One region of the Companilactobacillus alimentarius DSM 20249 genome, then DNA from elsewhere that is predicted to be linked to it. Evidence: predicted binding sites of a transcription regulator. Region 1 holds the regulator's gene; the other holds the start of a gene.
What was found. The regulator NrdR, encoded in region 1, represses ribonucleotide reductase genes. The targets are predictions, from matches to a motif close to ACACNATATATNGTGT.
Positions count from the first base shown of each region.

Region 2: a site for NrdR is predicted at 9,456-9,471, ahead of nrdJ (ribonucleoside-triphosphate reductase, adenosylcobalamin-dependent). Genes of this name have one in related genera too.

Region 1 is NZ_CP018867.1:893,656-905,405, reverse strand. Features, by position in the region: gene murC (UDP-N-acetylmuramate--L-alanine ligase) at 1-377, shown strand, start outside; gene LA20249_RS04415 (MFS transporter) at 446-1,843, shown strand; gene polA (DNA polymerase I) at 1,991-4,648, shown strand; gene mutM (DNA-formamidopyrimidine glycosylase) at 4,660-5,487, shown strand; gene coaE (dephospho-CoA kinase) at 5,484-6,077, shown strand; gene nrdR (transcriptional regulator NrdR) at 6,099-6,572, shown strand; gene LA20249_RS04390 (DnaD domain protein) at 6,584-7,954, shown strand; gene dnaI (primosomal protein DnaI) at 7,957-8,865, shown strand; gene thrS (threonine--tRNA ligase) at 9,161-11,131, shown strand; gene ald (alanine dehydrogenase) at 11,467-11,750, shown strand, end outside.
Region 2 is NZ_CP018867.1:1,093,378-1,105,127, reverse strand. Features, by position in the region: gene LA20249_RS05330 (response regulator transcription factor) at 1-939, shown strand, start outside; gene LA20249_RS05325 (PepSY domain-containing protein) at 1,054-1,620, shown strand; gene LA20249_RS05320 (ATP-dependent Clp protease ATP-binding subunit) at 1,731-3,932, opposite strand; gene LA20249_RS05315 (phosphocarrier protein HPr) at 4,258-4,524, shown strand; gene ptsP (phosphoenolpyruvate--protein phosphotransferase) at 4,524-6,248, shown strand; gene LA20249_RS05305 (hypothetical protein) at 6,369-7,118, shown strand; gene LA20249_RS05300 (hypothetical protein) at 7,164-7,499, shown strand; gene LA20249_RS11845 (hypothetical protein) at 7,713-8,426, shown strand; gene LA20249_RS11840 (hypothetical protein) at 8,540-9,043, shown strand; gene nrdJ (ribonucleoside-triphosphate reductase, adenosylcobalamin-dependent) at 9,499-11,739, shown strand.

The sequences.
Region 1 (11,750 bases):
ACCCACAAGAAATCAAAGCAACGATTGATGCTGCTAGACAAAAATATCCTGATAAGAAGATTATTGCGGTCTTCCAACCACATACTTATACAAGAACTTTAGCTTTGATGGATGACTTTGCTAAGTCATTGGATCTAGCTGATGAAGTTTACTTAACTAATATCTTTGGCTCTATTCGTGAAGCCCATGGCGATATTACAAGTAAAGATCTTGGCGACAAGATTCATAAGGGTGGAAAAGTTCTAACACTTGATAATATGTCTCCATTATTGGAATATCATAATACTGTGATGATATTCATGGGTGCCGGTGATGTTCAAAAGTATGAAACTGCTTATGAACAATTGCTAAGTACCTTAAATCCTAATCAACAATAAATTAAATAGTAAGGGCTATGACAGAGCGAATTGTCATGGCTCTTTTTTTATGAAAAGAGGAACTAAACGTGAAAGATACTGTTTCAACACGTGTAAAATTATCAATTTTTGCCGTCGGATTATTATCGTTTACTGGAATTTTAATTGAAACATCGATGAATGTAACTTTTCCAACTCTGACTAAGGAATTGAATGTCAGTTTAGGCACGGTTCAGTGGCTAACGACCGGATACTTGTTATTAACGACAATTGTAATGAGTACGACAGCTTATATTTTAAAAAAATTTGATCCATTAAAAATTTTTATCTTTGCGGCATCTTTATGTCTGATTGGTTCAATCATTTGTATGATGGCTCCTAATTTTCCGGTATTAATGGCTGGAAGATTATTGCAAGCTATTGCGACTGGTTTGTCGACACCGTTGATGTTTAATTTGATTTTTGAAGAAGTACCACCAGCTAAGTTAGGATTGTATACTGGTTTAGCAGGAGTGGTTATTTCATTGGCCCCAGCACTAGGACCAACTTATGGTGGAATAATTAATCGTATGTGGAGTTGGCGAGAAATATTTGTAGGTGTAATTCCTTTAATTATTGTTCTATTTATTATCGGACAATTGTCCATTCGTGGAAAAGCTTTTGGGACTAAGGGGATTTCTTTTGATTATTTTAGTGTAATTGGTTTAGCAATTATATTTTCAATGATCTTATTTACGTTTGATCAAGCTGGAACTCATGGTTTTACTTCGAGTCAATTTTTGCTATGGATCGTAGTATCAATTGTAGTTGTGCTCATTTTTGCTTGGTACAATAGTCAGAGTAAACGTCAATTGATTGATTTTTCAATATTAAAACTACCTGTCTTACGTTTACGTTTGTTCAGTTATTTCAGTCTGCAATTTATTAATATTGGTTTGTCATTCGTCTTACCAATCTTCGCACAAACAGCTTTACACTTGAATTCGGCTGAAGCTGGTTTAATGTTGTTACCTGGTTCACTACTAGGAGCAGTTATGGGGCCTTTTGCAGGATATTTGTACGATAAAAAAGGTCCTACATTGCCATTGGTTATCAGTGGTATTCTGATTACTGTAGGATCAGGGCTTTTCTTAATAAAAAGTGAAAGTTTAACTTTGATGAGTATTACCTTGATTTATTTGATTCTCAGAATTGGTTTTAATTTTGGATTTGGGACCTCATTGTCTGATGGGAGTCGCCAAGTTCAAGGCGCTAAGAAATCTGATCAGAACTCTTTGTTTAGTATGATGCAACAGTACGCGGGTTCATTAGGTACTAATGTCTTGTCAGTAGTTATTTCAGCTGCCGCTTTGACTAGTGGATCTAATAATTCAGTGGTTAATACAATTTCTGGAACAAAAGTTGACTTTATTATTTTGACGATTTTATCTGTACTAGTACTTGGATCAATTCTTTATGTTCACTTTAAATATCAAAAAAATGAATAAGTTATTGTAAAAGTCGATATAATAGCTCTTAGTAGTTATGGCGTCGGCTTTTTTGATAGATAAAGTTATTTAACGAGGGAGTAACTTTTTTTAGGTGCTTTGATTTGTTAAAATAAGATTAGTTAATTCAATTAAATTGGAGAAAATATGACACAAAATAAAAAATTACTTTTAATAGACGGAAATAGTGTATCCTTCAGAGCATTTTTCGCCATGCACAACGTCTTAGATAAATTTGTCAACGGGGATGGCATTCATACCAACGCCCTGTATGCTTTCAACAATATGTTGGATTTGATTTTAAAAGATGAAAAGCCAACGCATACATTGGTGGCATTTGATGCTGGTAAAACTACTTTTAGAACAGAAATGTTCAAAGAATACAAAGGGACACGTGCGAAAACTCCGCCAGAATTAATGGAACAATTGCCATTGATTCAAGATTTATTAAATTACCGAGGAATCAAGACGTATCAGTTGCCTAATTATGAAGCTGATGACATCATCGGAACTATGTCACGTAAAGCTGAAAAAGATGGCATGGACGTTACCATCATTACAGGGGATCGTGATTTGACTCAATTGACGACTGATAAAGTTACTGTACGTGTAAATGTCAAAGGCGTGACGGAGACGGAAAGTTATACTCCAAAACATGTCAAAGAGAAATTGGGTATTACTCCACAACAGATCATTGATATGAAAGGTTTAATGGGTGATAACTCTGATCATTATCCTGGCGTTGAAAAAGTCGGTGAAAAGACTGCTATTAAATTGATCAATCAATATGGCAGTATGGAAGATATTTATGAACATGTTGATGAAATGAAGAAGAGCAAACTAAAAGAGCATTTGATCGACGATAAGGACCAAGCATTTTTAAGTAAAAAATTAGCTACGATCAATTGTGATTCGCCGGTTGAATTAAATTTGAGCGATTTGGAATATCGTGGAGATAATCAAGAAATGTTGATTCAATTTTATCAAAAGATGAATTTTCAATCATTTTTGGAAAGAATGGATATTAAGACAGAAGATAGTTCAAAAGACCTAGTTAAAATTGAGGTCAAAGAATTAAATGATTCAGCAATTAAAGAGATTGTTGAAAGCCAAAAAGTTCATACTTTGGTCGTAGAAGGCTTTGGAGAAAACTATCATACAGCGCCAATCATTGGAATTTTAATTTCCGATGGTCAGACATACTATGGAACGACTGATGTTTCAGTTTTGGAAAATCAATCACTGAAAACTTGGCTGGCTGATAAAACAAAAGAGAAGTATCTCTTTGACAATAAGCAGACTATAGCGTTATTGCATCGTTATGGCTGTCAGCTCGCTGGGGTTAGTTTCGATATGTTATTAGTGGCCTATTTACTAGATACCAATGACAACAAACAAGACATTGGTTTAGTAGCTCACAATTATAATATTAGTTTGCCAACCCAAGAAGAGTTCTATGGTAAAGGTGTTAAAAAAGCCGTTCCTGAAGATGAAAAAGTATTGTTGAATTTCCTAGCTCAGGAGGCTCAAGTTATTGATACCTTGAAAGATCAGATGCTTGCTGAATTAAAGGATAATGACCAAGATAGCCTTTATGATGAAATTGAATTGCCATTATCAATTGTTTTGGCTGAAATGGAAATTAAGGGTATTACGGTTGAAGCCTCCAAATTACAGGAAATGGAGAATACTTTTGCAAAGAAGCTGAATGAAATTGAGCAAAAGATTTATCAAGAGGCGGGTAAAGAGTTTAATATTAACTCGCCCAAACAACTAGGTGTCGTTTTATTTGAAGATTTGAAATTGCCCGTGATTAAAAAGACTAAAACAGGTTATTCTACTTCGGTCGATGTCTTAGAGAAGTTAAAGGATAAGTCTCCTGTCGTTCAGATGGTTTTAGATTATCGTCAAATTTCTAAGATTCAATCGACTTATGTGGTTGGATTACAAAAGTTTATTCAGCCGGATAACAAAATTCATACGATTTATTTACAAACTTTGACGCAAACCGGACGTCTATCTTCAATTGAACCTAATCTACAAAATATTCCTATTAGAATTGATGAAGGAAAGCAGATACGTAAGGCTTTTGTTCCTCAGCATAAGGATTGGGAGATTTTTTCAGCTGATTATTCACAAGTGGAATTACGCGTGTTGGCCCATATTTCAGGAGACGAACACATGCAAGAGGCTTTCAACGAGGATTACGATATTCACGCACATACGGCTATGCGGATCTTTGGTTTGAATAGTACTGATGAAGTGACTCCTAATATGCGTCGTCAAGCTAAAGCTACTAACTTTGGGATTGTTTATGGTATCAGTGACTATGGTCTGTCACAAAATATCGGCATTAGTCGTAAACAAGCCGCAGCTTTTATTGAGTCATATTTCGAACAATATCCAGGCGTTAAAAAATATATGGATGATATTGTTAAATATGCCCGTGAAAATGGTTACGTGGAAACAATTATGCATCGTCGTCGCTATTTACCAGATATTCATTCAAAGAATTTTAATATGCGTAATTTTGCCCAAAGAACGGCTATGAATACGCCAATTCAGGGTAGTGCTGCGGATATTATTAAAGTGGCAATGATCAATATGCAAAAGATGTTAGTAAAGGAAAAATTGCAAGCTAATCTATTGTTGCAAGTACATGATGAAATGATTTTTGAAGCACCGGCGACAGAAATTGCAACATTAGAGAAATTAGTTCCAAGCGTCATGGATTCAGCTGTAAAATTGGATGTACCTTTGAAAGTTGAAACGGCTCATGGAAAAACTTGGTACGAAGCTAAATAGTAGGTGATAAAATGCCAGAAATGCCAGAAGTTGAAACGGTTAAAAGAGGTTTGAACGCTCGAGTTAAGGGTCGTAAAATAACACATGTGGAGATTCGGTATCAGAATTTGATTACCGGGGATGTGGAACAGTTCATTGAATTTGTGACTGGCGCCATAATCGAAAATGTTGATCGACGAGCTAAGTTTCTATTGATTCATTTGGATAATGGTTATACAATAATTAGTCATTTGCGAATGGAAGGAAGATATAGGATTTCGGCAGATCCTAGTGCTATTGACAAACATTCGCATGCTATTTTTACATTGGATAATGGCGAAAAAATGATTTATAATGACGTTCGTAAATTTGGCCGAATGCAGCTGTGGAGAACTGATGATTTATCAGAGAATAAATCTATAAAAAAATTAGGACCAGAGCCCTTATCGTCGGAATTCACTTTTCAAAATTTGAAACCAAGAATTATGCGTCATCATAAAGATATTAAGACTGTTCTGTTAGACCAATCGGTCATGAGTGGTCTGGGAAATATCTACGTCGATGAGGTACTTTGGAAAATAAAATTACACCCCAAAACGCCTGCTAATCATTTGAGTGATGAAGATATTCAAAATATCATTGAAGCATCCAATAAAGAGATGAAAATAGGAATTGAATCTGGTGGTTCAACCGTCCGTTCTTATGTGGATGCAAACGGCCATATGGGTAACATGCAAAATAATTTAAAAGTTTACGGAAAAGAAGGAACGCCTTGTCCAAGATGCCAAACCTTGATTGAAAAAATTAAAGTTGGAGGTCGAGGAACGCATTTTTGCCCAAGGTGCCAGGTAGTGAAATGAGTAAGATCTACGGTTTAACGGGAGGAATTGCTTCAGGCAAATCAACCGTTTTAAATCTATTTAGACAAAACAAGTTTGTTATTTATGATGCTGATTATGTGGCTAGAGAAGTGGTCAAAGTTGGTACAGTGGGATTGCAACAGATTACGCAACAATTTGGCGAGGGTATTTTATTGCCTGAGGGAACCTTGAATCGTAAGAAATTAAGTTCCATTGTTTTTAGTGATCAAGAGCAACTAGCTAAATTGAATGCCATTACGAGACCATTGATAAAAAAAGAAATTTTACAGACGATTGAAACTAATAAGAAATCATCTGAAAAGACAATCTCTATTTTTGAAATACCGCTTTTGTTTGAAGGCAATTATCAGAATTATTTTGACGGCGTGATTAGTATCTATGTAGAGCCACAGATTCAATTACAACGTTTAATGAAGCGAAATGGCTTAACCAAAAAAGTTGCTTTGGAGCAGATCAATTCACAAATGTCGATGGACGAGAAAAAGAATCGTGCTGATTTTGTGATTGATAATTCAGGAGATTTAGCAAATCTTACAAAAGAATTTAATAAGTTAGTAGCACAACTTTAATTTGGAAAAGAGGTTGGAATCTTGATTTGTCCACACTGTCATCATGATTCATCAAAAGTTATTGATAGTCGTCCCAGCGATGAAGGACGTGCAATTAGAAGACGACGTGAATGTGAGTATTGCGGTACTCGTTTCACAACGTTTGAAAGATTAGAGAAGTCACCACTATTAGTCATCAAGAAAAATGGAAATAGGGAAGAATTTAGTCGAGAAAAATTACTTCACGGCTTAGTTCGTGCGGCTGAAAAGCGTCCTGTAACTATGGATCAAATGAATGATATTGTCGACAAAGTTGAAAATGAAATCAGATCTACTGGAGAAAGTGAAGTCAGATCGCAAGTAATCGGTGAGCATGTGATGAAAATATTGTCTAAAGTTGACGATGTGACTTACATACGCTTTGCCAGTGTTTATCGTGAATTTAAAGATATGAATGGTTTCATGCAGGAAGTTCAAGAAATGATGTCCAATGGTAAGAAAATTGATAAGAAGTAAGGGGAGTCCTATTGGCAACGAGTAATTTTGGAACAGATAAATTCACGCCATTAGTTGGCTACTGGTGCTTACCCAGTGGTCATTTAAATGATGACGATCGGCATATTTTGACGGATTTGTATTTACCAATCTTGGGTATAGAAGCCTTTAGTTTATATTTATTGCTTTGGGAAAAACTACCTAATAAAGAATTAGTTACGCAAAGAAAGAGTCATGCCGAACTAATGAGTTTGTTGGGAATTGATTTAAAACGATTTTATGATGCAAGAATCAAAGCAGAAGCTTTAGGTTTAATTAGAACGTATCAAAAAAAAGATGATATAGGACCATATTACATTTATCAATTGTTTGAGCCACTTTCTCCGGATGAATTTTTTCAAGATGATTTGATGAGCATTTTTTTGTACGAACAAGTTGGTGAAAAAAAATTTCATTTGTTAGCCGATAAGTATTCTCATTCTAATTTGATCTTGAAAAACTCTAATGAAATTACTAAGGATTTTCTGGAAGTCTTTCAATTAAGCAATAACGATTTGATCAATGCCCCTACAGAAGTGAAAAATACGCAGAGTAACTTTAAAGTTAATGAAAATGATCATCAGAGCCCATCTCTGAGCGAAGAGAAAGTACCCCAATTAGACTGGGAATTGATTTCCGATCGGATCCAGCATTTATTTAAAATTAGCCCTGATAATTTATTGCAAAATCAGGAGTTGATTTTGAATTTACATGCTTTTTATGATTTAGATGAAAATACAATAATTAATGCTATTGGACGAACTTGTGATATTGTAAAAAATGAGATTGACCCTACACGATTAAAAAAAGACATTCAGGATCGATTTGAGAAAAATGCCAATATTTCAGTTAGACATCAAGCAAATTCAGAAAAAGAAGAAAAAAGTGATGACAGTAATTTAAATCGTTCTGATCAATTGTTATTAAAGCAAGCTCGAGAGTTGAGGCCGGCAGAATTTTTGGCTGCTCAAAAACAAAAAAGCGGTGGCTTTACTGGTACAGTGGAATCCAAAGCTTTACGGAATATGGCAATGAAGTCATTTCTATCACCATCAGTATTAAATATTATGGTCTATTATATTTTACAGACATCACCAACCTTGACTTTGCCTTTGATGGAGACAGTCGCAAATGATTGGCAGCAAAACGGGGTTAAAACGGCAGAACAGGCTTTGAAACGAATTAGCGATTTTCAAAATCGTCCACGTAATCCTAAACGCCGTTATAACAATAAAAATCGTAAAGTTGAACAAGCGACTGATTGGAGTAAAATTAAAGCTAAGGTACCAAAGAAAGCAAGTCAAGAGAACGAACAGACAGATCTTCAGAATAGACTGAAAAGATTGAGAAATAAGGATAATTAAGCATGGACAATTTAGGTAGTAGATTAGCAGAATATTTGAATTCAAAAAATTTGACGGAGGATTATCGCCGTCTTCTTAATAATGCTTTGAATGATCCCGATGTACAGAAATTTTTAAAAGAAAATGAAAATAAAATCAATTCCGATGCGATTTCTACTAGTGCGGCTAGTATTTATGAATTTTATAATAATAAAAATCATGCAAGTGAGTTGAGTAAGGGGTATTATCCTAAACTAATTGTTAGTAATCACAATATTGAAGTTGCTTATTATCCTAATGAACGAACTCAAAATCGAGAAAAGAGAAATCAATATGAATCAAGTTTCGTCTTGATGGACATGGCTCCAGACATTCGTCGTGCCAAACTGGATGATTATGATGGTGAAGGCCGCCAAGATGCGTTGGCACAAGCATTAGATTTTATTGATAATTATTTACATTCAAAAACATTTACCCCAGGTCTGTTCTTGGCTGGCGATTTTGGCGTTGGTAAGACGTATCTTCTTGGTGCAATTGCGAATGAACTATTTAAGCATGACGTTCATACGACCTTGGTGCATTTTCCAACCTTTGCTGTGGAGATGAAGGATTCTATTGGTCAAAATAACGTTTTAGCAAAAGTTAATAAGATTAAGGTTGCTGATATTTTGATGCTGGATGATATTGGTGCGGATACGATGTCCAGTTGGATCAGGGATGAAGTTTTGGGAGTTATCTTGCAGTATCGGATGCAGGAAAATTTGCCAACTTTCTTTTCATCTAACTTTTCCATGAAAGAATTTGAACAGCATTTGTCCGTGAATCAACGTGGCGAAGAGGAACCTGTGAAAGCCAAACGTATCATGGAACGAGTTAAGTATCTTTCACGTGAAGTCATTGTAACTGGTCAGAATAGAAGATTTAAAAAATAACTTGTATTATTTAAAAATAAGTGTTTCAATAAAGACATGAAAGATAACACTTCGGTTCTATTCAGGGAGGGTACGATTACTGAAAGCTTACCCATTACTGGAGTTACCACTTCCATATAAAACTATATAATTGTTGGTTACTTTATAACCATAGAGTGAAAACTGTTATTTGTTATACAGTTTTAACATGGGTGGAACCGCGCAGATGCGTCCCTGAAGTATGTACATATTTAGTTATATGTCTATACTTCAGGGACGCATTTTTTGTTATCTAAAATTTAGGAGGAAATAGTCTATGTCAAAAATCAAGTTAACATTCCCAGATAATTCTGTTAAGGAGTTTGACGAAGGCACAACTACTTTAGACGTTGCTAAGTCAATTAGTACTTCATTAGGTAAAAAAGCTGTTGCTGGTAAGCTTAATGATACTTTGGTTGATCTTGAACGTCCTATCAAACAAGATGCCAAGATTGAAATCATTTCTGGTGAAGACAAAGATGACGCTTTAAAAGTATTGAGAAATACTGCAGCATTAGTATTCAGTGCTGCTGCTAAGAAATTTAAGAAAGATCTTCACTTTGGTGAAAAACAAGCCAACGATGATGGATTCTATGTTGATACTGATAACGAAGATGGTCAAATCAGTGTCGATGAATTGAAAGAAATCACTGCCTTGATGAATAAGATTATCAAGAATAACGATAAGATTGAAAGATCTATGATGGATAAAAAGGATCTTGTTGAAATGTTCAAAGACGATCCTTACAAGTCATCATTGATTGGTGCAGTTGAGTCAGTACAGATTCCTGTCTATACAATTGATGGTTTTGTTGACTTTGGTTACGATGCAGTTCTAAATAATCTTAAAGCTTTGAAACACTTTGAATTGCTTTCTGTTGCTGGTGCTTATTGGCAAGGTAAGTCAAGTAATCCAATGTTACAAAGAATTTATGGTACAGCTTTCTACAAGGAAGATGGATTAAAGGCTGACTTGAAACGTCGTCAAGAAATTAAAGAACGTGACCACAGAACAATCGGTCGTGATCTTGATTTGTTCTTCGTTGATCCAGAGGTTGGTGCAGGTCTTCCATACTGGATGCCAAATGGTGCTACTATTCGTCGTGTTATTGAAAGATACATTATTGATAAGGAAGTTGCTTGGGGATACAAGCACGTTTATACACCAATTTTGATGAACTTGAATGCTTACAAGACTTCAGGTCACTGGGCACATTATCGTGAAGATATGTTCCCACCAATGGACATGGGTGATGGCGAAATGCTTGAACTTCGTCCAATGAATTGTCCTTCACATATCCAAATTTACAAGCATCATAATCGTTCATACCGTGATCTACCACTTCGTATTGCTGAACTTGGTATGATGCACAGATATGAAAAATCAGGTGCTTTGAGTGGTTTACAACGTGTTCGTGAAATGACTCTAAATGATGGTCACACATTCGTTGCCCTTGATCAAATTCAAGAAGAATTCAAACGTACTTTGCAATTGATGGTTGAAGTTTATAAAGACTTTGATATCAATGATTACACATTCCGTCTTAGCTACAGAGATCCAGCTAATACTGAAAAGTATTTCGATGATGATGAAATGTGGAACAGATCACAATCAATGCTTAAAGCCGCTATGGATGATCTGGGCTTGAAGTATTATGAAGCCGAAGGTGAAGCTGCATTTTATGGTCCAAAGCTTGATGTACAAACAAAGACAGCTCTTGGTAATGAAGAGACATTGTCAACAATTCAATTAGACTTCATGCAACCAGAGAAGTTCCAATTGACATACGTTGGTTCAGATGGTGAAGACCATAGACCAGTTATGATTCACCGTGGTATTGTTTCAACTATGGAAAGATTCATTGCTTACCTAATTGAAATTTACAAGGGTGCTTTCCCAACATGGTTGGCTCCTACACAAGTTCGAATTATTCCTGTTAACCAAAAATTACATACGGATTATGCTAACGACGTTCTTAGTGAATTACGTGCTAAGAATATCCGTGCTGAAATTGATGATCGTGATGAGAAGATGGGTTACAAGATCCGTGACGCTCAAACAATGAAGATTCCATATACAGTTGTTGTTGGTGATGAAGAGACAAGAGATGCAACAGTTTCAGTTAGAAAATATGGTGAAGATGATTCATCATCAGAAAATGCTAAGATGTTTGTAAGTTCTGTTGTTGCTGATATCAATAATTTCAGTCGTAAAGATGTTACTGATAAATCTGATGATAAAGATTAATCAATATTTGTCAGTTAAATAATATTTTATAATTCAAATACATTCAGTCATGAAAATGATTGGGTGTATTTTTTTTAATCAAAAAAATTGTGATGTGTTCACTTAAAATAAACAGTTGTATTTATTTCATATACAAAATATAAATCAAAGATGTTCTAAAATGTGATAATTTGTGAAATGAAAAAATATTTTGATAAAATTTTCTCAATCTTGGCAATGGTTATCCCGATTTTTTAGTTTGTGAAGCAAAAAAATAGGTTGATACCGCTAGTTGTGAGCGTTATCATGCCCTTGTAAGGAAATAGTTATTTTTTTCACAAAAGGAGAGTGTAAATATGCAAATCGCTGTAATTAAGGAACAAAAAGAAGGAGAAGGTCGTGTAGCGGCAACTCCAGAAAATGTCCGTAAAATGGTTGAAGCTGGCAACGAGGTACTTGTTGAAAAAAATGCAGGTATTGGTGCAGGCTTTACAAACGAAGAGTATGTCGATGCTGGTGGTAAATTGGTTAGTCATGAAGATGGCTGGAAAGCCGAATTGATCATCAAGGTTAAGGAGCCCGATCCCGAAGAATATAAGTATTTCTCAAAGGGTAAAATCGTTTGGGGATTTCAACATTT
Region 2 (11,750 bases), 200 kb from region 1:
CGTGTTGACGATACGGAAAGGATTGATCATCTCTGTGATGAATATGGTCAAGTCTTGAAATTTAGCCAGGGACGTGTAATTGATATTGGTTTTATTGGTGGACGAGGGAAACTCTTAAAATTTGTTCGTGAGCTGGAAGACCGACAGATAATTACGGGAGAATCATTTATTACTGTTGGAGAAACGGTCTATGATTGGAATAATATTAGTCAAAGCTATGAACAAGCTGTTAGATTGTCGACGATATATAAATTTTATGAGAAGAGTAATGAATTTAGCAGTAACAAATTACGAGTTGATTGGCTAAAACAAGCCACTCTACCTAAGATTTCTTTAGTCAAAGTTAAGCAGGCGATTGCCTTGGACGATTGTGAAGAACTAGATAAGGAATTTTTACAAATTTTTAGTGAACTATCAAAACAAGGAGCTAGTCCATCTTACGTGAGACAGATTGCCTTCTTGATCTATTCTGAAATTAACGCCAAGATTGGTCACAATAATGATGATTATCAGGGTTATGTCATGAGAATTAATAATTCAGAAAATTTACAAGATATTATAAATATTTTGAAAGAGGTATTGGAAAAAGTTTCCGTCGGTGATCCTTTAAATAAGGATTATTCAGAAAACATACGACGAGTAATAGAGATTATTAAGAAGAATTATCAAGACGACTTGAATCTACGTTACGTTTCAGATTGTTTGCATTTAAACTCTGATTATTTAGGACAATTGTTTAAAAAGGAATTAAAAATGAGTTTTTCCAAGTACCTGAATGAATATCGAATTGAGCAAGCACAGTATTTATTGAAAGAAACCAAACAAAGTGTTTCTGAGATTTCAAGTAAAGTAGGTTATATGACAACAGCGTATTTCTATCGTAATTTTAAAATAATTTGTGGTATCTCACCTAAAGAATATCGAAAGAAATATGTTTAAATGGTTTTCAAAAATGTCATATTATTTCATATCACGAGTTTTAAATTGCTAAGAATGCCCTCATTTCAGTATAATTAAACTATAGTAATTAATAGAATAAGTGAGGATACGATGATGAAAAAACGTGTAATCGGATTTGGTGTCGCAATATTCATATCTATTTTGCTTGGGGGATGTTCTAATAAAGCTAATAATGCTGAGAGTAGTAGTGTAAAATCTTCAAAAACATTAATTAGTAAAACTAAGGTCAGTGCTAATGAGGCTATAAAGGTCTATCAAAAAACTTATCCTGATACTTCTGTAACGTCGTTAGAATTGGAAAAATCTTTGCGTGGTCCTGTCTATAAAGTAGAAGGAATAGATGATCAAAAAGAATATCAAGTTAATATCAACGCAAAAAATAAAAAGATCCTACAAAATTCTCAAGAAGAGTTGGATGAAGATGATCAAAATGAATCTGATCGTAAAGCGGATACCCTTGATTTGAGTAATTTAATTAGTGTGAAAAAAGCCGCTAGAATTGCTGAAAAGAAGGTTAAGGGTGGTAAGAGTACAGAATTTAGCTTGGATAAGGATTTAGGAACTACATATTGGGATGTCACTGTTAAAAAGGGATCGCAAGAAAAAAATATTAAGATCAATGCAAACAATGGGAAAGTTTTACAGGTTGAAAATGATTAGTGATATAGAAAATGGTGAGCGTGATAACTATATATTAGTTACTGCACTCATCATTTTTTTGTACAAAAAAAAGTGTGAATCACAATTGATCCACACTTAAAGCACCACCATTATTCTTCGGTATCAGGTGCACTATACTTAGAAATTTTAATTTCACCTTTGACAATACTTGCTTGTAATTCTTTATCTTTGGCATGATCTAGATAATAATCAGCAACTTTGTCTTCAATTTGTTCTTCAATCACACGACGAAGTGGACGAGCACCCATCTTAGGATTGTATCCTAAATCGACTAATTTATCTTTAGCATCTTTAGTAACATGAATGCTTAATCCTTGATCTGCGATCATATTGTTAGTATCAGTTAACATTAAATCAACAATCTTAAGCAAGTTATTCTTAGTTAAGGAGTTGAATTCAACGATCCCATCAAATCTGTTCAAGAATTCAGGTTTAAAGTATTCAGATAGACGATTCATAATTGAATTAGTCGTACCGGATGCTTCAGCACCAAATCCTACATTAGCTTCTTGCATGCCTTGACCGGCATTAGAAGTCATAATAATGATAGTATCCTTAAAACTAACGGTTCTACCTTGAGAATCAGTTAAACGTCCATCATCGAGGATTTGCAAGAACATGTGCATAACATCAGGATGGGCTTTTTCAATCTCATCTAATAGGATAAGACTGTATGGATTACGACGAACCTTTTCAGTCAATTGGCCAGCTTCTTCGTAACCAACGTACCCTGGAGGTGAACCGATCAACTTAGAAATTGAATGTTTTTCCATATATTCAGACATATCGAATCTGATCATTGAATCTTCTGAACCGAATAACTCACGAGCAAGTTGTTTAGCTAATTCGGTTTTACCAACACCAGTAGGTCCTACAAATAGGAATGATCCGATAGGACGACCAGATTTGTTAAAACCAACTCTGTTACGGCGAATAGCACGAGCCACATCACCGACAGCTTTATCTTGTCCTATAATATGAGCTTTCAAATCAGGTTCAAGATCTTTCAATTGAGCCTGTTCATTAGATTGTAATTCGCCAACGGGAATGTTGGTTTTTTCTTCAACAATTTTTTGAATATCTTTTTCAGTAACAATACTCTTGTCAGCAGGCTCGCTCTTAGCGCCATCTTTCATTTGCTGGAATTTGGTTACTTGATCACGATAGTAAGCAGCTTTTTCATAATCTTCATTACGAAGAGCAGCTTGTTTTTGAACTTCAGCGTCAGAAATCTTATTGTCTAAATCAGCCATATCAACATGATTGATTTGTAAGTTCTTTTTAGAACCGGCTTCATCAATTAAATCGATTGCCTTATCTGGCAAGAAACGATCCTGAATGTAACGTGCTGATAGTTCAGCCGCAGATTTGATAGCTTCATTTGAGAATTTTACATGATGATAATCCTCATATTTTGGTTGAATACCTTTTAAAATTTGGACCGTTTCATCAATGCTAGGTTCGTTAACCTGGACAGGTTGAAGACGACGTTCCAAAGCGGAATCTTTTTCGATTGTCCGATATTCATTTAGAGTGGTTGCACCGACTAGTTGTAGATCGCCACGAGCTAGGGCAGGTTTCAAGACATTTCCTGCATCCATACCACCTTCAGCATTACCAGCACCAACGATTTCGTGAATTTCATCGATGAATAAGATGATTTCCTTATTCTTTTGCAATTCATTGATCAATTGTTGCATTCTTTGTTCGAATTGACCACGTACACCAGTACCTTGAACTAGTGAAACTACATCTAAGCGAACAACGCGTTTATTCTGTAATTTTTCAGGTACGTCACCGTCAACAATTTTTTGTGCTAGGCCTTCGACGACGGCAGTTTTACCAACACCTGCTTCACCAATTAGAACAGGGTTATTCTTAGTTCTTCTATTTAATATTTCGATTACACGGTTTATTTCCTTGTCACGACCGATAACAGGATCAATTTGGCCTTTTTTAGCCAAAGCAGTCAAATCAACTCCATATTGGTCTAAGACTCCATTACCTCGAGGACGACGGGAATTTCCATTTCCACCGCCAGCTTGAGTTTGGGGACCTTGTTGTTGTTCAAAAGCATTAGGTTGTTGTGCACCATTTAAGGCGTTAAACAAGTCTTCAAAACTAGAAAATCCACCTGATGGATTTTGTGCCATATTATTCATACCTTCATTAGTTTGATTTCTTAATTTTTGATAACAGTCCTGACAGAGATTGATTTCTGTTCGTTGACCATTAACACTTGTATATAAATGAATTGTCGCTTCATTTTTATGACAATTCTGACAAAGCATACGCACCCCACCTTTCCTTTTGCTCAGGATACAACGGTAGTATATAATTAGCACTCGACTAATGCAAGTGCTAAGTCTTGAAAATTTAAATTTTTATTTATTTAATGATTATTAGGAAAACTTTTTCAATAAGCACTGAAAAAGTTTTATAATATAAACGCTTTCAGCGACAGGGGTTGTAAGCGTTAAACGTCTTATCATGACTGTGTTATATCGCTATTTTTTATGCAAACCCCTTGTGAAAAATTGAAGATAATGGTAAATTAATTAGTGAATATTTGTAGTGTAACTACAGAATTTTATATTATATGGTGAGGTATTAATTATGGAAAAGAAAGATTTTCACATTATTGCAGAAACAGGTATCCATGCACGTCCAGCTACTATGTTGGTACAAACAGCTAGCAAATTTAGCTCAGACATTAACATTGAATTCTCAGGCAAATCAGTAAACTTGAAGTCAATCATGGGTGTTATGTCACTCGGTGTTGGCCAAGGTGCTGACGTTACAATTACAGCTGATGGTGACGATGCTAGTGATGCAGTTGCTGCTATTGGAGAAACAATGACAAAGGAAGGATTGGCAGAATAATGGTTAAAACTATTAAGGGAATTGCAGCTAGTGATGGTATCGCTACTGCTGAAGCATACCTTTTAGTTCAACCAGATTTGTCTTTCACTAAGAAAAGTATTTCAGATGCTGATGCAGAAATCAGTCGTCTTAAGGATGCTATTTCAACATCAGATGATGAGCTTACAAAAATCAGAGATACCGCTAAGGAATCTCTAGGTGAAGAGGAAGCTCAAGTTTTTGATGCCCACAAGATGATTTTGGCTGATCCAGAATTTACAGGCGCAGTTGAAAAAGAAGTTTCTGATAAGAGTGTTAATGCTGAACAAGCATTGCATGATGTTTCGGAAAACTTTATTTCAATCTTCGAAGGTATGACAGATAATCCATACATGCAAGAGAGAGCTGCTGATGTTCGTGACGTTACAAAACGTGTCATGGCTCATTTATTAGGAGTTGAATTACCAAATCCAGCTTTGATCGATCATGAAGTGGTAATTATAGCTCATGATTTGACACCTAGTGATACAGCTCAATTGAATAAGAAGTATGTTAAAGGCTTTGTAACTGATATCGGTGGTCGTACAGCCCACTCAGCTATTATGGCACGTTCACTTGAATTGCCTGCTGTTGTTGGTACTGACACAATTACTAAGGATGTTAAGGTTGGAGACACTGTTATTGTTGATGGACTAAACGGTGCTGCTATCGTTGATCCATCTGATGAAGATATTAAGAGCTATACTCAAAAAGCTAAAGACTTCGCAGAAGAAAAAGCTGAATGGGAGAAGTTAAAGGACGAACCTTCAGTTACAGCTGATGGCAAGCACTTTGATATCGCTGCTAATATTGGTACACCTGATGACTTAAAGGGTGTTATTGATAATGGTGCCGAAGGTATTGGCTTGTATCGTACAGAATTCTTGTACATGCAATCAGATAGTCTTCCAACTGAAGAAGATCAATTCAAAGCTTATAAGAAAGTTCTAGAAGGAATGAATGGTAAGGCAGTCGTTGTCCGTACAATGGATATCGGTGGTGATAAGCACTTGCCATACCTACCACTTCCAGAAGAAATGAACCCATTCTTAGGTTATCGTGCTATCCGTATCAGTTTGGACAGACAAGAAATCTTTAGAACTCAATTAAGAGCGTTGCTCCGTGCTTCTGCTTTTGGTAATCTACGTATCATGTTCCCAATGATCGGTACTTTACAAGAGTTCAGAGATGCTAAGAAGGTCTTTGAAGAAGAAAAATCTAAGTTAGTTAAAGACGGTGTAAAGGTTTCCGACGACATTCAATTAGGAATGATGATGGAAGTTCCTGCCGCAGCTGTATTGGCTGACCAATTTGCTAAGGAAGTTGATTTCTTTAGTATTGGTACTAACGACTTGATTCAATATACAATGGCCGCTGATCGTGGTAATGAACATGTTTCATACCTCTATCAACCATACAACCCTTCAATTTTGAGATTGATCAAACATGTTATTGAATCAGCTCATAAGGAAGGCAAGTGGGCCGGCATGTGTGGAGAAGCTGCTGGTGACAACACAATGCTTCCATTGCTTTTGAGCATGGGTCTTGATGAGTATTCAATGAGTGCCACATCAGTTCTTCGTGTAAGAAGTTTAATGAAGAAATTAAGCACAAAGGATCTTGCTACACTAGCAGATCGTGCTGTTAATGAATCAATTACTAATGAAGATAATAAGAAGCTTGTTGAAGAATACTTGAATAAGTAATTCTTTTAAGGCATAAATATCCCTGACTTTTAAATAAGTTAGGGATATTTTTTGTGCAATATAATATATCTTCTCGAAAGCAGTGATACACTTTTGATAATTCAAAAAAGGGTGTCGAAAATGAAATTTAAATTATTAATGATAACAATATTAAGTTTGATATTGCTCTCAGGATGTAATAAACCAATAAGTCACGATTCAATCGCACAACAGGGCCAGAGAAAAAGTGAGATAAAAGTTAATCAGAAGCGCTGGCAAGGACGTTTAGAGAAAGTTAAAGTAATTGACCAGCCTAATTTTAAAAAGGCCTTCACGACTGTTCCTAATGGGTATGATGACGAGAGTATGAGCTTACAAAGTCTAAAAAATGCTAATCAATTTGTTGTTAAAGGACAAATTGTCAATCTTAATTCGATGATAGGAAGGCCTTTGGCTCCAGAAACTAAAGCAACGATTTATATTGAAAAGATTATTAGTGGTGATAAATCATTAGAGAATAAAACTATCAAGACAGTATTTGCAGGTGGATTTGCTCGTGTAAGGGATTTATATAGTAGTTTTGGAATTAATAATCCTCAAGAAGTTGTTTATTATCCTAGTGAAACTTTCCCCATTCCTAAGATTGGAACACAGGTCATCATGGGAATAAAAAAATTTCGTCCTGAAAATATTGGACAAAAGAAGTTGTATAAAAGATTCAATTTAAATACTAATAATTTTTATACAATCAATAATCCAGAAACAACTTTCTGGGTTAAATCTCATCATAAATATAAATTAAATAATCCAGCTTTTTATCAAGAAAAATCTCAATATAAATTCAAAAATATTTATAAATTAACAAATAGATTTAATCAAAATAGAATTTAAAAATATGTTACGCTAGTAAATAATTATTTGTTTAAAGGGGGTTTTATGAAGAATAAAGTTATTAGAAATTTTTTAGTTTTTATTGGATTTTGGTTGGTGATAGTAATCGGAAGTAATCTTATACATCAACGGGGGATTTTGGACAATTTTCCATGGGAAGTTTTGTTGATCTTTTTATTATCTTTGATTCAGGTGACCACTAAAATTAATCGAAAACAGGTCTTTGGAATATATTTTGTAGTATTTTTTGTTTTCATGCTTCTAACAGGTGGCTATTATAATTGGACTTCTTTAGTAATATTTGCCGCAGTGGCCATTTTTATGTCGGTTATTACTTATTTTATCGGTTCACAATTTAAGAAGGGTGAAAATAGCAAGTAGCTTATTTATGGAAAAAGTCTTATAAAATAGTAACCAATCTAATTAGAAATGCTAAAATTAGGAATTGTTAGGGTACAAGAATAAACATTAAGGACGGGGATATTTATTTTAAAGATACAAAATGGTATTAGTAAATTCATATTAGGCGTTTTAGCAATTTTCACTAGTTTAGTTTTGATTACAATGACACTTTTCTATTATGAGAATTATGCGATGGTGAATCGCGCTTTTAATTGGAGTACTTTAATCATTGCTTTTGTTTTAGTAATAGCTGTGGGTTATGGCTTGGTCAAAATCGACGATTCAAGTAAAAAAGTTAATTGGTCGATTCTTTTTGGAATGCTCTTAATTTTCATAATTGCTGCCACTGCTTGGGTATTAGTGGTACCAAAGACTCAGATAAGTGATTTCGGAAATTTTTGGACGCGTGTTCCTGGGTTTTTTAATGGTGATAAACTTTACCAAACCGATAACGATTATTTCTCCAGATTTGCCTATCAATCAGGATATATGGTTTATGTTTTAGCAGTTGTAAAGATTTTTGGCTATCATATTTTTGCAATTCAATTTTTGAATGTTATTTATCAAGCACTTATTTTATTATTTACATATTTGTTGGTCGTAAAAATTTTTAATAATATTAAAATTGCTCGATTAGCAGTTTTACTTTTAATGATTGATCTTGATTGGTTTGCTTTGAATAGTCAAGCAAGTAATCAATATCTTGGATCATTATTTTATTTAATTACATTTTATTTGATTATGCAGGATAAACTTTGGAGTTATATTTTGTCAGGTATTACCTTAACAGTTGGTTGTTTGATTCGCCCCATTGGACCAGTCATCATAGCTGGTATTGTCGCCTTTACGATTGTTTATTTAGTGTTTAAACTCGGAGGGGGGGGGTACACTATCAAAAGCCTCTAAGGATCCTCTTAGCTCTAGCAATTTATTTGGTACTCTTCTCATTAGCCGGGTGGGGAATTAAGGCATCGGTAAATTCATACGGATTGTCAAATTATGACCCTGAATGGAAGTTTGTGACCGGGCTTGATAAACAATCGAATGGAACTTATTCTCCTGATCTGGACCGTTTAATTGATGCCAGCAAGCCACGTAAAGTTATGGCTAAAAAGGAATATGCAGCTTTACATCAAGAAATAAATTATCTTGATAAGAACAAAAAGTGGATAAGTTTGTTTATAAATAAAATACAAGTTCTGTGGTCATCTCGAACAATGGCAACTAATTTTACTGGTTATAGTCAGAATCACTCTCCTAAAACGGTCCAGCGAGTCGACTATTTGGCTTATCTAGGTTCAATAATTTTGATAGTCTTTTCTTGGATTGGCTCAATAGACTTATTTAAAATGAAGTTCAATAATAATTTGTATTTACTTTTATTACCATTGTTGGCTTTTGTATCTGCGCAACTTCTAATTGAAGTGCAGGGAAGATATCGGATTGAATTTTTGCCGATAATTGCGATTTTAGCAGCCGTCGGATTATATCGAGTTGTAACGAAAAAAATTTATAAAAAATAAAAACTAGACTAATTTTTAAAAATTGGTCTAGTTTTTATTTATCTTGAAGAACACTTGTTCTAACAAGGATTAACTGACTTGTTTAGACAATAATGGCATAAAACTGAAATTTTTCGTTATAAAAAAATTTGTCCAGCAATCGTTTATCTGACAATGAATTGAGCAAGTCAAGGAAAAAATTTACGTTATCCTACTTGCAATTTGGGCTAGAACTTAAATTGAAAAAATCATTGCTAAGCCATCTTAAGAGATATTAGAATAGTAATTGCGACTTTGAATTTTTACGAATTGGTTAAAATCAAAAATAAATTTTTTTAGAAGTAAATTGCCGAAATATCAATACGCAAAAATTCTTTTCAAATGTCAATATAAATACTTTTACACTATATGTTGTTATTAATTAAGGATAAAGGTACTATATATTGTGTTATCTCAAATGTGTGGAGTGAATATTAATGAAGACTATTAATAAAATTATTTTATCAAACGACTTTGTCGATGAAGTTAAAAAAACAATTAAACCCCACTGGGGCGAATTGGGCTGGGTCACTTATAAAAGAACTTATGCCCGCTGGATTCCAGAACTTGGACGGACTGAAAATTGGTCTGAAACTGTTAAACGAGTAATTGAAGGAAATATTAATCTTGATCCACGATTAAAGAGTGATGATTTAACTGATGAACAATATGCCGGATTAGTTGATGAAGCACAAAATCTTTATAAGTTAGTTTATGGACTTGCAGCTACACCATCTGGTAGAAATCTTTGGATTTCTGGTACAGAATATCAACATCGTAATGGTGATGCCTTAAATAATTGTTGGTTTGTTGCCGTCAGACCACAGAAGTATGGAGATAGTCATATTGTTCCCTCATACTTGAAGCAAGATCAATTAGCTGTTTCAATGCCATTTTCATTCATGTTTGATCAATTAATGAAGGGTGGTGGCGTTGGTTTCTCTGTCGTTCCAAGTAATATGAAACTTATGCCAATAGTTGACAACAAGGTCAATTTAACCGTTCTAATTGGTAAAGAGAGCGCCTCATATGAAGATTCTATTGCAGCAGGTGCAATTGATCGCGATGAGTGGAAAAAGTCTCACAGTCTTGAAAATACGCGTAATTACATTCTTCCTGATACTCGTGAGGGTTGGGTGATTGCCAATGCCAATATGATCGATACTCATTTCAATGATACTAATGATGGCCTAAAGGATGTTGTCTTAGATATTACTAAGATTCGTGCTAAGGGTGAAAAGATCAAGGGCTTTGGTGGAACTGCTTCTGGTCCTGTTCCTTTGATTGAAATGTTCTTTGATATTAACGAAGTTTTGAACAACGCTGTGGGTAAAAAATTAACTTCTGTCGATTGTACCGATATGGGTAATTTGATTGGTAAAACGGTTGTTGCTGGTAATGTCCGTCGTTCAGCAGAATTGGCTTTAGGTGGTGCTACTGATGAGGACTTTATCACAATGAAGCAAGATCAAAAGAAACTTTACCATCACCGTTGGGCTTCTAATAATAGTGTTGCGGTTGATTCTAAATTCAATAAATATGCACCAATTGCAGATTCGATTGCTCATAATGGTGAACCAGGAATCGTTAATTTGGAATTGTCTCGTAACTATGGACGTGCCATTGATGGCTACCAACCAGGAATTGATGATGGGGTTGAAGGAACTAACCCTTGTGGTGAGATCTCTTTAAGCAATGGTGAGCCATGTAACTTGTTTGAAGTATTTCCTTTGATTGCTCAAGAACAAGGCTGGTCACTAGAGGATGCTTTCAAACTTGCTGCTAGATATACTAAACGTGTTACTTTTAGTAATTACGATTGGGAAATTTCTCGTAAGGTTATTCAAAAGAATCGTCGTATCGGTGTGTCAATGTCCGGTATCCAAGATTGGATTTTGACGACTTTTGGTAATCGTGTTGTAACTGGTTTTGAATCTGTCACAGATCCTGAAACAGGGGATACTATTCAAAAGCCAATTTATGACCAAAGAGTCGCTGATAAATTTGACGACCTATATCATTCAGTTGTAATAGCTGACAAGGAGTACTCAAAGGAATTAGGATGCAAGGCTTCAGTAAAACATACGACTGTTAAGCCATCTGGTACTGTAGCAAAACTTGCTGGTGTATCCGAAGGTATGCATTTCCATTATTCAGGTTACTTAATTCAAAGGATCAGATTCCAAGATAGTGACCCATTATTGCCTGCCCTTAAGGCTTGTGGATATAAAATCGAACCTGATGTCTATACAAAACATACAATGTGTGTGGAATTTCCAGTTAGAGCAGCTAATGCTGATGATCCTAATTTTGCCTCAGCAGGTTCTGTCTCTATCGCTGAACAATTCGCTACACAAGCTTTCTTACAAACTTATTGGTCTGATAATGCGGTTAGTTGTACCATTACTTTCCAACCTAAGGAAGCCGATCAAATTGCCGGATTGATGTATCAGTATAGAAATGTGACAAAATCAACATCTCTATTGCCATACACTGGTTCAGGTTTCAAACAGGCACCTAAAGAACCAATCGCCAAGAAAGTTTATCAAGAACGTGAATCAGAAGTAAACGAAAACGTTGCTCAAGTATTCGCTGAACAAAATGATAATCATGATAAAAAAGATATTGAATTGGTCGATCAGTCAGATTGTGCTGGTGGAGCTTGTCCAATTAGATAATTATTTAAAAT